One region of the Mesorhizobium sp. M1078 genome, then DNA from elsewhere that is predicted to be linked to it. Evidence: riboswitches for the same ligand, from Rfam matches in the RefSeq annotation. Region 1 holds a riboswitch; the other holds the start of a gene.
What was found. A riboswitch is a leader RNA that binds a small molecule or an ion and turns the genes downstream of it on or off. The one in region 1 is predicted to bind cobalamin.
Positions count from the first base shown of each region.

Region 1 (7,559 bases):
TCGAGGAAGAACGGATCGTCGGAACCGACCGGACGTCCGGTATTGGGGTCGATCAGGCCTTTGGGCTTCGGCGCGACGAGCGTTCCGGAACTGTCGTTCAATCCCATTCCAGCGCTCCTTTTTTCCATTCATAGGCAAAGCCGATGGTCAGCACCGCCAAAAACACCATCATCGACCAGAAACCGAGCATGCCGATCTTCGAGAACGACACCGCCCACGGAAACAGGAAGGCCACTTCCAGATCGAAGATGATGAACAGGATCGACACCAGGTAGAAGCGGATGTCGAATTTCATCCGGGCATCGTCGAACGAGTTGAACCCGCACTCGTAGGCGGAAAGCTTCTCCGGATCGGGATTGCGATAAGCCACCAGGAACGGCGCGATGATAAGCGCCAAGCCTACAACTGCGGCCACGGCGATGAAGAGGACGATGGGCAGGTATGAACTGAGGAGTACGTTCATGCTCGGCTTTCCGTTGGCGGCCAATCCACTTTGATTACAGCAACCAACCCTAATGCGGAAGCGCGACAGTTTAACCGCTGAACCGTTTTAGGTGCCTTTGCTGCAACGCGGCGAGGGTTAGCGCAGGGCTTTCAGCGAAGCAAGTCAAACCTTGTTCAAAAGACAGTGCTGGACGGCAGGCCGGGAAAAACTGGTCCGATCTCCTCCTGTTTGATTTCCTTCATCTTTCACTCCACTTTTGTCTCCTGACACATCTCCCGCCATTTGCCTGCTAGCATGACCGGAATCGCCGGCTAAAGTCGGGAAAAATGGTTCGAGGCAAGACACTTTGACGAAGGACAATATCTCACTCCCGACGGCCAGGCGCATCGCGCTCGCCGCGCAAGGATTTCTCGATCCCCGCCCGGTCGGCACGCCCGATCGCCGCCACCTCGCCCGCGTGCTGTCGCGCACCGGCCTGCTGCAGATCGATTCCGTCAGCGCCGTGGTGCGCGCCCACTATATGCCGCTCTATTCGCGCCTTGGCCCCTACCCGCTCACCCTGCTCGACAATGCCGCAATCACCCGCAAGCGCACCGTGTTCGAGTACTGGGCGCATGAGGCCTCGTTCCTGCCGGTCGAGACCTACCCACTGATGCGCTGGCGCATGCAGCGCGCTGAAAGCGGCGACGAAATGTATCTGGGCCTCGCCAAATGGGGCCGCGAGCACGCCGCCTATATCGAAGAGATCTACCGCGCGGTCGCCGAGCGCGGCCCGATTGCCGCTTCGGCACTGGAGGGCCAGAAAGGTTCGGGCGGCTGGTGGGGCTGGAGCCACGCCAAGCACGCCTTCGAATGGCTCTTCTGGGCCGGACGCATCACCACGGCGCACCGCCGTGGCTTCGAGCGTTTCTACGACCTGCCCGAGCGCGTGCTGCCGCAGGCGATCCTCGACCTGCCGGTGCCGGCGGCCGAGGACGCGCACCGCGAATTGCTGCGCATTTCCGCCCGCGCCCACGGCATCGCGACGTCGGGTCACCTGCGCGACTATTTCCGCCTGTCGCCGGCCGATATGAAGGGCCGGCTGGAGGAACTGGTCGAGTTGGGCGAACTGCTGCCGGTGCGCGTCGAAGGCTGGGACAAGCCGGCTTACCTCTATAAGGACGCCCGTCTGCCGCGAAAGATCGAGGCCCGCGCGCTACTGGCGCCCTTCGATCCGGTGGTCTTCGAGCGCTCGCGCACCGAGCGCCTGTTCGATTTCCACTACCGCATCGAGATCTACACGCCGGCCGAAAAGCGCCAATATGGCTACTACGTGCTGCCCTTCCTGCTCGGCGACCGGATCGTCGCCCGCGTCGATCTCAAGGCCGACCGGCCTGCGAGTGTCTTACGCGTCCACGCCGCCTACGCCGAAGCAGGCGCACCGCCGGAAACTGCCGCAGAGCTGTTCGAGGAATTGAAGCAGATGCAGGGCTGGCTTGGCCTTGAGCGCATCGAAGTGGCGCCGGCCGGCAATCTGGGGAAACCCCTGGTCGACATCGCCATGTCGTAGCAGTGCGTTGACACAACTCCCCGCAACAGCCTAAATCCGCTCCAGACGGTCCCCTGCCCGCAACGGCAAGGGCCAAGAGGGAATGCGGTGCGGGACGAAAATCCCAAATCCGCGGCTGTCCCCGCAACTGTAAGCGAAGAGCCAAGGCCGAAAGCCACTGGGTAACACCGGGAAGGCGGCTAACCAAGGCGATGACCCGCGAGCCAGGAGACCTGCCGTCTGAGACAAAGTATCCGATCGCCTGGCGGGTTTCCGGGCAAGGAGCACGGTTTTTGGACCAGAACAGCAGTTTTTCGGCTGGCACAGCGGATGTTTCGTCTGCCAATAGCGACGCGTTGGCTGGCGTGACCGTCATCGTCTGCGCCTCATGCCGCGATGAAACCGGCTCAGACGCTCACCCCCGCGCCGGCGAACTGCTGGCCGACGACACGCGCCTCGCCGCAGCCGATGACAACATCCGCGTCCGCACCGCCGAATGTCTCGGCAATTGCAAGCGCCGCCTCAGCGCCGCGATCCTGCGTGATGGCTGCTGGAGCTATGTCTTCGGCGATCTGGCCGCAACCAGCGGCGCCGATCTCGTCACCGGCGCAAAGCTCTTCGCGACTTCGACCGACGGTCTCATCCCGTGGCGCGGCCGGCCCGATAGCCTCAAGCGCGGCCTCGTTGCCCGCATCCCACCCCTCGATATGCTGAAGGACTGACGATGAACGTTTCAAACCCGACCGGCAATCTCTCCCGTGTTCCCTGCACCGTCGTCACCGGCTTTCTCGGCGCCGGCAAGACGACGCTGGTCCGCCATCTCCTGGAAAACGCCGGGGGCAAGCGCATTGCCATCATCGTCAACGAGTTCGGCGACATCGGCATCGACGGCGAGATTCTCAAAGGGTGCGGCATCGACACTTGCCCCGAGGAAAACATCGTCGAACTGGCCAATGGCTGCATCTGCTGTACAGTCGCCGACGATTTCGTGCCCGCCCTCGACAAAATCCTCGCACTGACGCCGAGGGTCGACCACATCCTGATCGAGACCTCGGGCCTCGCTCTGCCCAAGCCGCTGGTCCAGGCGTTCCAGTGGCCGAGCGTGAAGAGCCGGGTGACGGTCGACGGTGTCATCGCCGTGGTAGACGGCCCGGCGCTGGCCGAGGGACGCGTCGCCAACGACATGGACGCGCTTCAGGCGCAGCGTGTCCAGGACGAGACGCTCGACCATGACGACCCCGTCGAAGAAGTCTTCGAAGACCAGATCGCCTGCGCCGATTTGATCATCCTGTCGAAGAGCGATTTGATGGATTCAGCCGGTTCGGCCCGCGCCAACACCATCATCAATGAGCATTCCGCCCGCGCGGTAAAAATCGTGCCGACCGCGCATGGCAAGGTCGACCCGTCGGTGCTGCTTGGCCTCGGTCTCGCCGTCGAAGACGACATCGAGAACCGCAAGTCGCACCATGACGGCGCCTTCGACCACGAGCATGACGATTTCGACACCTTCATCGTCGACATCCCCTCGATCACCAATCCGGACGAACTGGCCAGGCGCGTCGCTACGGTGGCCGAGGAAGAGAATGTTCTGCGCGTGAAAGGCTTCGTCGATGTCGGCGGCAAGCCGATGCGGCTTTTGCTGCAGGCCGTCGGCCGACGCGTCAACCATTATTATGACCGCGCCTGGACGACCGAAGACGATCGCCGCTCGCGTCTCGTCGTCATTGGCCTGAAGGGGCTGAACCGCCCGGCGATCGAGCGTATACTCGCCGGCTGATCTCAGGCACGAGCCGCGATGCACATACTCACCACGACCTCCGCCTCGCTCGACGATCTCGCCGAGCCCGTCGATCTCGGGCAGACGCCGGCGGATATCGTGGTGCTGTCCTTCACCGACAGCGACCTCGCCGGCCTCGCGGCGGCCTGGAAGGCCGATGCCGTCCGCCTGCCGTCGATGCGGCTGGCGGCGCTGCGCGACCTGCGCCATCCCATGTCCGTGGACCTCTGGATCGACAGCGTCGCCCGCCACGCCAAGGTGATTTTGGTGCGCATCCTCGGCGGCTACGACTGGTGGCGCTATGGCTGCGACCAGCTTGCCGCGACTGCCCGTGCGAACGGCATCAAGCTGGCACTGCTGCCGGGTGAAAGCCACGACGAGGATTTCAGGCTGATCGAAGCCTCGACGCTGCCGCGCGAGGAGTTGGACGGCCTGCTTGGCTATTTCCGCGAGGGCGGACCGGAGAATATGGCAGCACTGATGCAGCGGCTAGCGGGGTTGGCTGGGTCCGATGTGGCGGCGGCTGAGCCGGTCAGCGTGCCGAAAGCTGGCTACTACGAGCCAGGCCGCGGCGTCGTAGGCAAGTTGGATTTGGCCGATGTCGGCGTTCCTTCACACCCCCCTCTGTCCTGCCGGACATCTCCCCCGCAAGGGGGGAGATCAGCCGTCACCAAAGGCGGCTCCTCTCCTGCTCCTTTGGAGATCTCCGCAAGGTCTGCGATTGGCGAAAACATTTATGAGAGCACAATCTCCCCCCTTCCGGGGGAGATGTCCGGCAGGACAGAGGGGGGTGGGCGGGAACTCGGCGCAGACAACATCAACTCTCCCATCATCCCCATCCTCTTCTACCGCTCAATGCTGCTGGCCGCCGATGTCGCGCCAATCGATGCGCTTTTTGATGCACTGCGCCAACGCGGCATGAGACCGGTCCCGATCTTCGTCTCCAGCCTCAAAGACCCGACCTCCCTGGCCTTCGTCGGAACCGCGCTGGCCGCACTCAACCCCGCCGCCATCATCACCGCAACCGCCTTCGCTTCCGGCGCCGAACCCGGCGTCGAAACCCTGTTCGACCGCGCCGGCGTGCCTGTCTTCCAGGTCATCGTCGCCACCACCCGCCGCGACGTCTGGGACAACAACCAGCGCGGCCTGGCGCCCGCCGACCTTGCCATGCATGTCGTGCTGCCCGAACTCGACGGCCGCATCCTGGCCGGCGCGATTTCCTTCAAGGGCGAGAGCGAAACCGACCCGGCACTCGGCCACCGCGCCTTTGCAAACCGGCCGGAACCGGATCGCGTGGCGCAAGTGGCGGAGCGTGTCGCGGCGTTCATCAAGCTGCAGCAGACGCCCCGCGCGACGCGTAAGTTGGCGATCCTCATTCCGGACTATCCGAGCGCGCCCGGCCGCACTGGCTATGCAGTGGGCCTGGATGTGCCGTCCAGCGTGCTGGCCATGCTGCATGACCTGAAGGAGCAGGGCTATCGCGTTGAAGGGATTCCGCAAACGCCGCGTGAGTTGCTGGACCCGTTGGAGCGGAGAGGCGATGGGCTGGGGTTGGAGGAGTATCTGGACTTCTCAAAGGATTTGCCGGCTGACGCACTGGCTGCAGTCGAGGCGGCATGGGGCGCCCCTTCACCCTCCCCCTTGTGGGGAGGGTCGGTTCGCGACATTCGCGAAGCGGATGGCGCGAAACGGGGTGGGGGTAGCGGTGCACCACCCCAACCCGGCCCTGCGGGCCACCCTCCCCACAAGGGGGAGGGTAAGAGCGGCTTCCCCTTCCGCGCCGCCACCTTCGGCAACATCACTGTCGCTCTCGCCCCCGACCGTGGCCGCTCGGCCCACCGCCGCGCCGATTACCACGACCCGACGCTCCCTCCCCGCCACAACCTCATCGCCTTCGGCCTGTGGCTGCGCAAATCGCTCCGCATCCATGCTCTCATCCATGTCGGCGCTCATGGCACGCTGGAATGGCTGCCCGGCAAGACGGTAGCGCTCTCACAAAACTGCTTCCCCGAGATCGTCACCGGCTCGTTGCCCGTCATTTACCCCTTCATCGTCTCCAATCCCGGCGAAGCGGCGCAGGCGAAGCGGCGTATCGCCGCCGTCACGCTTGGCCATCTGCCGCCGCCGCTGACCGGTGCCGGCCTCGACGAAGGGCAGCACAGGCTCGAACGCCTCGTCGACGAATATGCCCAGGCCGACGGCCTCGACCGCCGCCGCCGCGATCGTCTGGCCAAGCTGATCGTCGACACCGCGCAAAAGAACGGCCTCGCCTCCGAAGCAGGTGTCGCCCAAACCGATGCGCCCGACGAGGCGCTGCGCCGCATCGATGCCTGGCTCTGCGACCTCAAGGATTTCGCCATCAAGGACGGCCTGCACATTTACGGCCGCGCGCCCGACGACGAACCCGACGCCGTGCGCCGGCAAAGTGCCGAAGCCGAGAAGGCAGCACTTCTTGCCGCGCTCGACGGCCGTCACATCAAGGCGGGTCCGGCGGGCGCACCGGCGCGTGGCCGCTCCGACGTGCTGCCCACCGGCCGCAACCTGTTCACCTCCGACCCGCGCACCATGCCGACGCCGACCGCCTACGATCTGGGAAAGGCGGCGGCAGAAGAAGTCGTGCGCGGCTATATGCAGTCGCATGGCGACTGGCCGCGCTCGCTGGTCATCGACCTCTGGGGCTCGGCCTCGCTGCGCACCGGCGGCGAGGAGATCGCGCAAGGCCTGGCGCTGATGGGCTGCCGGCCGCAATGGGATTCGGCCACCGGCCGCATCACCGGCATCGAAGTGCTGCCGCCGGCCACGCTCGGTCGCCCGCGCGTCGATGTCACCTGGCGGATTTCGGGTCTGTTCCGCGACATGTTCCCGACCCAGATCGCGCTGATCGACGCCGCCGCCAACGCCGTTGCCGCGCGTGACGAGGACGATTCGGAAAACCCGCTCGCCGCCAGAACCCGCGCCGATGGCAAGATCGGCCCGCGCATCTTCGGCACCTCGCCCGGCACCTACGGCGCCGGCGTCGAGGACCTGCTGTCCAGCGGCGACTGGGTCGGGCGCGAAGAAATCGGCCGCGCCTATCTCGATGCGACGTCGCATGCCTATGGCGGCGCCAAGAGCGAAGGCATCGCTTCCCCCGGTGCCTTCGAGACCCGCGTCGCCGAGGCCGATCTTCTCGTCCACACCGGTGACGACCCCGGCCGCGATATACTTGAAGGCTCCGCCGACGTCGCTTTCATCGGCGGTTTTTCGGCGGCGCTGGCGGCACTGGGCCGCAATGCCGACGTGATCGTGCTCGACACCACGGATCCGCAGAAGCCCAAGCCGCGCTCGGTCGGCGAGGCTGTGTCGCGCGTGGTGCGCGCCCGCGCCGTTAATGCGCGCTTTATAGCCGGCCAGATGCGGCATGGTCCGCGCGGCGCTTCCGAGTTTGCCGAAACCGTCGACCGCCTCATCGGCTTTGCCGAAACCACGCACGCCATTTCGGGCGCGTTGATCGAGGCCGTGCATGACGCCTATGTCGGCGATCCCGATGTCCGCGCCTTCATCCTGCGTGAAAATCCGGCCGCTGCCAAAGTCATCGCCGAGCGCTTCCTGTCGGCGCGCCGGCGCGGTCTCTGGCATCCCTTGCGCAACTCGGTCGACGACGATCTCGCGGCGCTGATCGCCGAGGCCGAGGCGCTCGGGGTTGCGGCATGAACGCCTTTTCAAGGCGCGGCGCCTGCCCGGCTCTGTCAGCGCCGATGCAGACCGGCGATGGCCTGCTGGTGCGGCTCAACCCGGTTGCTGGAGGGCTTTCCCCCAAGTCGCTGATC
Region 1 covers NZ_JAMYMP010000004.1:26,737-34,295, reverse strand. The annotation lists gene NKH38_RS07910 (NuoB/complex I 20 kDa subunit family protein) at 1-107, opposite strand, end outside; gene NKH38_RS07905 (NADH-quinone oxidoreductase subunit A) at 98-463, opposite strand; gene NKH38_RS07900 (winged helix-turn-helix domain-containing protein) at 792-1,994, shown strand; cobalamin riboswitch at 2,024-2,228, shown strand; gene NKH38_RS07895 (DUF1636 family protein) at 2,267-2,695, shown strand; gene cobW (cobalamin biosynthesis protein CobW) at 2,698-3,750, shown strand; gene cobN (cobaltochelatase subunit CobN) at 3,769-7,443, shown strand; gene cobG (precorrin-3B synthase) at 7,440-7,559, shown strand, end outside.

Region 2 (7,559 bases), on a different contig from region 1:
CGAATCCAGGAACGACACCAGTTCGGTTTGCGGCAGCAACTGCCTCAGCCCTGTGTTGCGCGCGTTGGCCACGCCCTGGTTTGCCTGCTGGAACAGGCGGATGCACGACGCTTCCCGCATGATGGCGCGGACTGCTTCAACGGAGCTGTCCGTCGAGCCATCGTCGACAACGATGATATCGAGATCGGCATCGTCGCGTTGCCTGAGCAGGGACCGCAACGTCGAAACGACATAGATCTCCCGATTGCAGACCGGCACGATGACGCTCAACTTCATGCGGCGCCCCGAAGGACGAAATCCGCAATCGTGCCGGCGATCTCGCGCGGCTCGGTCCCCAGCGACAGCCGGTAGCATGGCAGATCGCGGGTAAGCTCGCTGAAAAAGCGAAAGCCCGCTTCCCGCTCGCCCGGCATCTGCACGATTCCTGACGGCGCCAGGGCGATCATGGCATCCTTGCGCGATATGGGCATGACCGAGCTTCTCGCACCTCCCCTGATATGGGGCACTATCAAAGCAATAATGTCCAGACTTGCAGGAGTTGGTCGAGGCGCGATCTCGTCGATGTGAAAGGCATGCTTGCCTTGCCAGTTCAGCGGTTCGTACGACTTTAGCCGCTCCTCCAGCTTCAGCCGCTTGAAGCCCTCCGGATCCTGCTTGAGCGTGGCAAACAGCGGATAGGCCGTCACCCCCCCGGTCCGGTCGATCAGCACATAGTCGTCGCCGACGCTATCGAGCCCATTGAGCAGGCCGGCGACGACCGTTCCCGATTTTCCGGCTCCCCCGGAGCCCGCCAGCAACACGCCCTTGCCATCGATGCCCAGCGTGCCGGCATGGGTAAGCCGCATGCCGCGCGCCGCATATTCCCAATGCAGGAAGGCGCGCAGCGGCGCCGCCTGTTCCCATGGCGGAAAGGCCTCGGCCGCCATCATCAGCTGCGCCCCGACATGGCGTTGCGGATCATGGAACTGCCAGAAATCGAGGTCATGATAGTAGCTGCCGCGCAATCCGGCCTCTTCCAGCCGGTTGGCAAAGGCATGATGGTTGTAATCGCCTCGGCCCCAGGTGGCCGGGGCGAGGACGCCATCGATGCCCGGGTGGGCGACGAAAATGCGGCAGCCGTCAGATGCAGACGGATTTTCCGGGGCCGGTATGAAGGCATGGCTCATGGCTTCCGCCAGCGTGCCATGGTCGAGATGGACACTCAGCTCCAGTCCCGGCAACCGCACGCTGGTGGTAACGGGATAGAAGGCGGCGGCGCTTTCCGCGGCCGCCAGCACATGGCGGGCATAATCCGGCAGGGTTTGCAGCGTGATCAAAGGCATGTGTTGGTTGTTCAGCGTCCAGAATTGCGCCGGGTCGCCTGATGCATGTCGCTCGGGGTGGCCCCGGTTTTGAGACGACGACATGCATAAAATCAAAGATCTAAACCGCGTCGCCTGAGTCCGTTCAAACGCGACGCGCTTTAGGGAAACGATTATGCCTGTTTCACCGCCGGCCAGCCGAGAGGTTCCTCGACCTCATGGATCGGGTCGACAATGATGAGATCGGCAAGGTCGTCATGGACATCGACCTTGAGCGGCTCATTGCTGGCAGCAAGCGCAGACGACAGCTCGCCCGAAAGCGGTTGTGCCGATGTTTCGGCTGGCGCAAGCAACCCGAAATCGAGCAGTCGGGCAACGAAGCTTTCGAGGTCGGCCAGGCTTATTTTTGCGGCGCCCGCGGCAGCTCCGACCAGCGCTTCAGTGGCGACGCCGGACGACAAAGCCTGCCAGACCCGGCTGCCGGAATCGGAAAAGCCGAAATACTTACCGTTCGAAAGATCGAGAACGACGGCTTCGCCATCGAATGATTCGAAAACGATGTCCTTGCTTGCGACCGCGTAGACCCGCTGTTGCATCGCTCTGTCCCCCGTTCCATGCGCCCATGAAGGGATGCGCCAGTTTCACGGTCTGCCAGCCCTTCCTAAGTGCGTCTAAATCACTCGGCCTATGCTTGGCAAGACAAAGACCCGCGAACACAACGCCTGCGTCGGTGACCGTTGCGGCGAAGTCGACCGGCTCAAGCCTCGATTTCGAGCGCCGACAATGGTTTCGAGCAGCAGGCAAGGATAAAACCGTCATCGATCTCGTGGTCGAGGATGCCGCCATTGTGGCTCATCTCGACTTCGCCGGAGACCTTCTTCACCTTGCAGGTGCCGCACAGGCCGAACTCGCAGGCGGCGGGAATCCGCACGCCCGAGCTGCGCGCTGTCTGTAGCACGGTCTGGCCGGCGACGCAGCCGGCATCGACCTCCGAAAGCGAGAAGCGGATCGGCGTCACGGCTTCGACAGGTGCAGCGATGCCGTCCTCGACCGGGGAGGCAAACGGCGCCGGAATTTCCTCCACCACAGGCGCGGCAAAGCTCTCCTGATGGTATTTCGTCATGTCGAAGCCGGCGGCATCCAGCATGCCGCGCACGGCGCGCATGAACGGATCGGGGCCGCAGCAGAAGATTTCGCGCTCGCGGAAATCCGGAGCCAGCAAGGGCAGCCGGATCGCGTCGATGCGCCCCATATGACCGTACCAGCCCTCGCGGCTGGAACGTTCCTCGATCATGAAGCCGAGCGACAGGCCGGGCATATGGCCGCCGAGCAGTTCGAGTTCCTTGCGGAAGATGATCTCTTCGGCACGCCGCGCGCAGTTGACGAAACCGACATCGGTCCATGGCGCGCAGTCGTTCAGCCAGCGCAGCATCGACATCATCGGCGTCACGCCGGAGCCGGCGGAAATGAACAGGTATTTGGCCGCCGGGTGGCTGTGCAACGAGAAGTCGCCGGCCGGTCCGTAGGCCTTGACATGCGAACCGGGCACCAGATGGTCGAACATCCAGCGCGTGCCGATGCTGCCCGGTTGCGCCTTCACTGTCACCGCGATCGAAAACGGCCGCGATGGCGACGACGACAGCGTATAGGTGCGCATCAGCGGCCCGTCCGGTGTCGGCAGTTCCAGCGTCAGGAACTGGCCCGGCTTGTAGCGGAACCAGGTCTGGTTGTCGGAGCGGAAGGTGAAGGTCTTGACGTCAGGCGCCTCGTCGCTGACGCCGATCACTTCCAGCACCTGCAGCCTATCGTTCCAGGGCGCCATCTGGTCGAGATGGCGATAGAGCCCAAGATCCGTCATCGCATTCATCCTCCGGTCCTTCTTCGCCTGCTCCAGCTCACGCGACGCTGCGCAGCGCCGGCCTGCCACCTTCGGCAAGGCGCGGGCCGATGAAGGCCGCGTACCATTCGACGAACTGGATCACGCCGCCCTCGTGCAGCTCCGAATAGGGGCCGGGCTCATAGGCCGGAGACAGGATGCCGAAGGCGTTTTCCTCGACGATGCGGCGGTCCTGGTCGTTGGTCTCGGTCCAGACATGGGTGAGCTCCTCAAGGTTGTAGTCGACCCCCTCGACCGCATCCTTGTGCACCAGCCACTTGGTCGTCACCGCGGTTTCGGTGGCGCTGATCGGCAGCACCCGGAAGGTGACCGCATGGTCGATCAGTATGTGGTTCCAAGTCGTCGGATAGTGGTAGTGCATCAAGGTGCCGATGCGGTCGGCGGCAAGAGTGTCGGACAGGTTCTTCGTCACCGCGCGCTTTCCGGACATCGTGTAGCTGACGGCATCGCGCAGCAGCGGCGCGCGGGTGGCGCGGTATTGCCCGGCCGGATCGATGCGGAACTTGCTCGGCAGGCCCGCCGCCTCGCATTTCGCCCAGTGCGCCAGCATCTCCGGATCGCTGTCGGCGCCCTGCACGCCGGTCACCGTCGGCGCTTCGGGGAATGTCTTGCACAGCTCTGGATGATTGCCGGCGCAGTGATAGCATTCGCGGTTGTTTTCCCAGACCAGCTTCCAGTTGCCCTTCTCGATGATGGTGCTCTCGAAGGCGACCTTGGCTTCATTCAGCCGGTGCGGCTTGAGGTAGGGCTCTATCATGGCGCGCATCGGCGCAAAGTCGGCAGGTTCTTTCGCCAGGCAGATGAAGATGTAGCCGCCGACGCTCTCGCAGGCGACGGGCTTCAGGCCGAACTGGCTCTTGTCGAAACCGTCGGCCATCTGGCGGGCAAACAGCAGCCGGCCGTCAAGCTCGTAGGTCCACTGGTGATAGGGGCAGACAAGCTTTGCCGCCATGCCCTTCTCAGTGTTGCAGACACGGCTGCCGCGATGGCGGCAGGAATTGTGAAAGGCGTTGATGTTGCCCTTCTGGTCGCGGACCAGCACCACCGGATAATCGCCGATCTGCACGGTGATATAGCTGCCGGGCTTCGGCAGTTCGCAATCATGGCCGATGAACAGCCAGTCGCGATACCAGATGAGCTCCATGTCGAGCTTGAAATAGTCCGGGTCGGTGTAGAAGGGCTGTTCCAGCGAAAAGCCTTGCTTGCGGCCGTTCAGGAGCCTCAGCATGTCGTTGCGCGTATCCATAGTTCTGTCCTCGTGGTTTAAGGACTGAACTTGGTGGTGATGGAGGAAGGATCGGACGCAGGCCGGCGTGGCTCCGGACATGCACTATCCACCTCTTGACCGCCCACCGCGATCAGTCGAGTCTAGGCATCTCGGGCTGGTTTCCGGGCTCTGGAGTTGTCCTTGCGGACCATCGCGACACCTTCCCAGGCTCTTGCCCAGTGGTCTCCCGTTGCGACTTGAACTCCACCACCGTTGCGGGGGCAGCGCCGGATTCTGACCGGCTTCCCAATTCTCCGCTGCGTCGTCACGAAGCGGCACCTGAGATGCGATCATCTAATCACGGCAGCGATCGCGACGTCGGCATGAAAGCGACATCATATCCATGCGGCGCGACACGCGCGGCATACGCCCCCCGCCGCCGGTCAAAGAGCTGAGACGTTTCTTGCGAGGCCATCATCGCCGTTTCGAATCGCTGCGGATCCAGTTCGATCGGGGGCAAAAAGGGCTCAACGGTATCGAAAAGTTACTATTAGCAATCTCTAATCGAACCGAACGGTTCGTTTCTGTTGACAATGCGTGCAGGACGGTGTGAACGACGGCCCGGAAACCGACACCGGAGCGAACCACTCGGTTCGGCATAAGCGACTGAAAACAATGCGACAAATGACCATAGAGGAACTTTCTGGCACAATTTCAAGGTGCAGGACCGTGGTCCACATGGAACAACTTCGTGATTGGAAACCAGCCTATGGCTTTCCCACATCGGGGCTGTCCGAACGACGCGAATTCCTCCCAAGACACGCCGCTAGACGGACAGACAAACTGGAGTCCTAAAAATGAAAAAGATCATCTTCACTGCCGCAGCCGTTTTGGCGATCACCGGCAGCGCCTTCGCCGGTAGCGACAATTACGGTTCCAATGGTGCGAACCAGCCAGCCGTCTCGGTCGACAGCTCGTATACGGCTTCCATTCAGAAGCCGGCGCACGCTGACAAGCAGCCTGTCGTTCAGGGCGCCGACCGCGACCTCTACGGCAATCGCTGATCCCGACCAAAGAAGGGCAGCTATCCCGCCCTTCTTGGGATCTCAAAAAATTCAGGAGTATTGAAATGAAAAAGATCATCCTTGCTGCCGCCGCCGTTTTGGCCATCTCCGGCAGCGCTTTCGCCGGCAGCGACAACTACGGTTCGAACGGCGCCAACCAGCCTGCGATTACGTCGACCGATAGTGGCCATACGGCTTCGGTTGAGAAGTCGGCTCCAGCCGAGCAGGCGCCTGCCCACGGTGCCGACCGTAACCTTTTCGGCCGCTAAAAGCCGGTTTCCAGCACGTGGCGGGCTTATCTGCTGCAGCTGGCGGCATCAGAAAAATTCAGGAGACTAAAATGAAGAAGATCGTTCTTGCCACCGCAGCCGTTCTGGCTGTTTCGAGCGCTGCCTTTGCCGGCAGCGACAATTATGGCTCCGAAGGCGCCAACCAGCCGGCCGCTGCCGTCGACACCACCCGCACTTCGTCGACCGGCACCAACTCGGCGGTCTACAAGCTGCTGAACTCGTCGAACGACCAACAGAAGTTCGTTCCTCAGAGCAGCGACAGGGATCGGTTCGGCAACAACTAACAGCCGAAGCTTAAAAAAAGAGCGGCGGGCCTGGCCCGCCGCTCTTTTTTCATGCCTGTACGACGCAGCTATCTCAAGCCGCCTTCACTTCCACCGGCTTGAGCGAGAAGGAGTGCCCATCGGCGTCGAAGATGTGCAGGTCCCCGGCATCCGCGGTCAGTCGCAGCTTTGCCCCGCGCTTGACCTCGACATTGCCGGGCAGCTTGGTCACCAACGGCAGGTCAGCGCGGCCGATATCGACATAGACAAGCTGCACCTCGCCGAGTTGCTCGACATAGTCCACCACGCCCTCGAAAAGATATTCCGCGCCGGTGGCGGCCGACAGATCCTCCGGCCGCACGCCGAAGCTGACTGCCGCACCCTTTGCTGACGCCGGCGTTGCGATCGGCACCGTTGCCTTGCGGCCGCCGACATGGCTGACGATTGTCGGGTTGCCCGTCCTGTCGATTGTCGCCGGCAGGATGTTCATGGCCGGCGAGCCGATGAACTGGGCAACGAACAGATTGCCGGGCTTCTTGTAGAGGTCCATCGGCGTGCCGACCTGCTCGATATGGCCATCCTTCAGCACGACGATGCGGTCGGCGAGCGTCATCGCTTCGACCTGATCGTGGGTGACGTAGATCATGGTCGTGGCAGGCATCGATTCCTTGAGCTTGGCGATCTCGATGCGGGTCGCGACGCGCAGCGCCGCGTCGAGATTCGACAGCGGCTCGTCGAACAGGAACACTTTCGGATTGCGCACGATGGCGCGACCGATGGCGACACGCTGGCGCTGGCCGCCCGACATCGCCTTGGGCAGGCGGTCGAGATATTTGGTCAGCTGCAGGATTTCGGCGGCCTGCCGCACCCGCTTGTCGATCTCGGCCTTGCTTTCCTTGCCGATCTTCATCGAGAAGGCCATGTTGTCGTAGACGGTCATGTGCGGATAGAGCGCATAGGACTGGAACACCATGGCAATGCCGCGCTTGGAAGGCGGCACGTCGTTCACCACCTCGCCGGCGATCTTCAGCTCGCCGGAGGTGATCTCCTCAAGCCCGGCGATGGACCGCAGCAAGGTCGACTTGCCGCAACCCGACGGGCCGACGAAGACGATGAACTCGCCCGACTTTATGTCGAGGTCGATGCCGTGGAGAATGTGCAGATTGCCGTATGATTTCTTCACCTGTCTCAGCGTGACATCGGCCATAATTTCCTCCCAGTGATTTCCCTAGAGAACCTGGATTTCCTCAAAAAATCCAGTTTCGTCAAAAACTCAGTCGATGCGCCCGAACCAGGCGCCGTAGCCGCCGAGGCGGATGGAACCTGTGCCGGATTGTCCCGAAAAACCGTGCCCGGCCAATGGCAGCAACGCCTGACCACCGAGATCGACCTCGGCCGGCTTGCTGGCCAGATTGAAGACGCAGACGATCTGCTCATTGCCCTCACGGCGGGTGAAGGCGACGGTGTCGCCCTCGCTTTCGATGAACTCGATGTCGCCTTTGGCCAGGGCCGGATGCTGGCGGCGGAAACCGAGAAA
Region 2 covers NZ_JAMYMP010000015.1:130,313-137,871, forward strand. The annotation lists gene NKH38_RS20450 (glycosyltransferase family 2 protein) at 1-276, opposite strand, end outside; gene NKH38_RS20455 (serine kinase) at 273-1,322, opposite strand; gene NKH38_RS20460 (PqqD family protein) at 1,475-1,897, opposite strand; gene NKH38_RS20465 (FAD-binding oxidoreductase) at 2,059-3,159, opposite strand; gene NKH38_RS20470 (aromatic ring-hydroxylating oxygenase subunit alpha) at 3,197-4,444, opposite strand; cobalamin riboswitch at 4,562-4,763, opposite strand; gene NKH38_RS20475 (DUF680 domain-containing protein) at 5,263-5,469, shown strand; gene NKH38_RS20480 (DUF680 domain-containing protein) at 5,535-5,738, shown strand; gene NKH38_RS20485 (DUF680 domain-containing protein) at 5,810-6,043, shown strand; gene NKH38_RS20490 (ABC transporter ATP-binding protein) at 6,117-7,229, opposite strand; gene bglA (beta-galactosidase BglA) at 7,296-7,559, opposite strand, start outside.
Region 2: it holds a riboswitch for cobalamin, as region 1 does, so the genes downstream of both, NKH38_RS20470 (aromatic ring-hydroxylating oxygenase subunit alpha) here and NKH38_RS07895 (DUF1636 family protein) in region 1, are expected to answer to the same signal.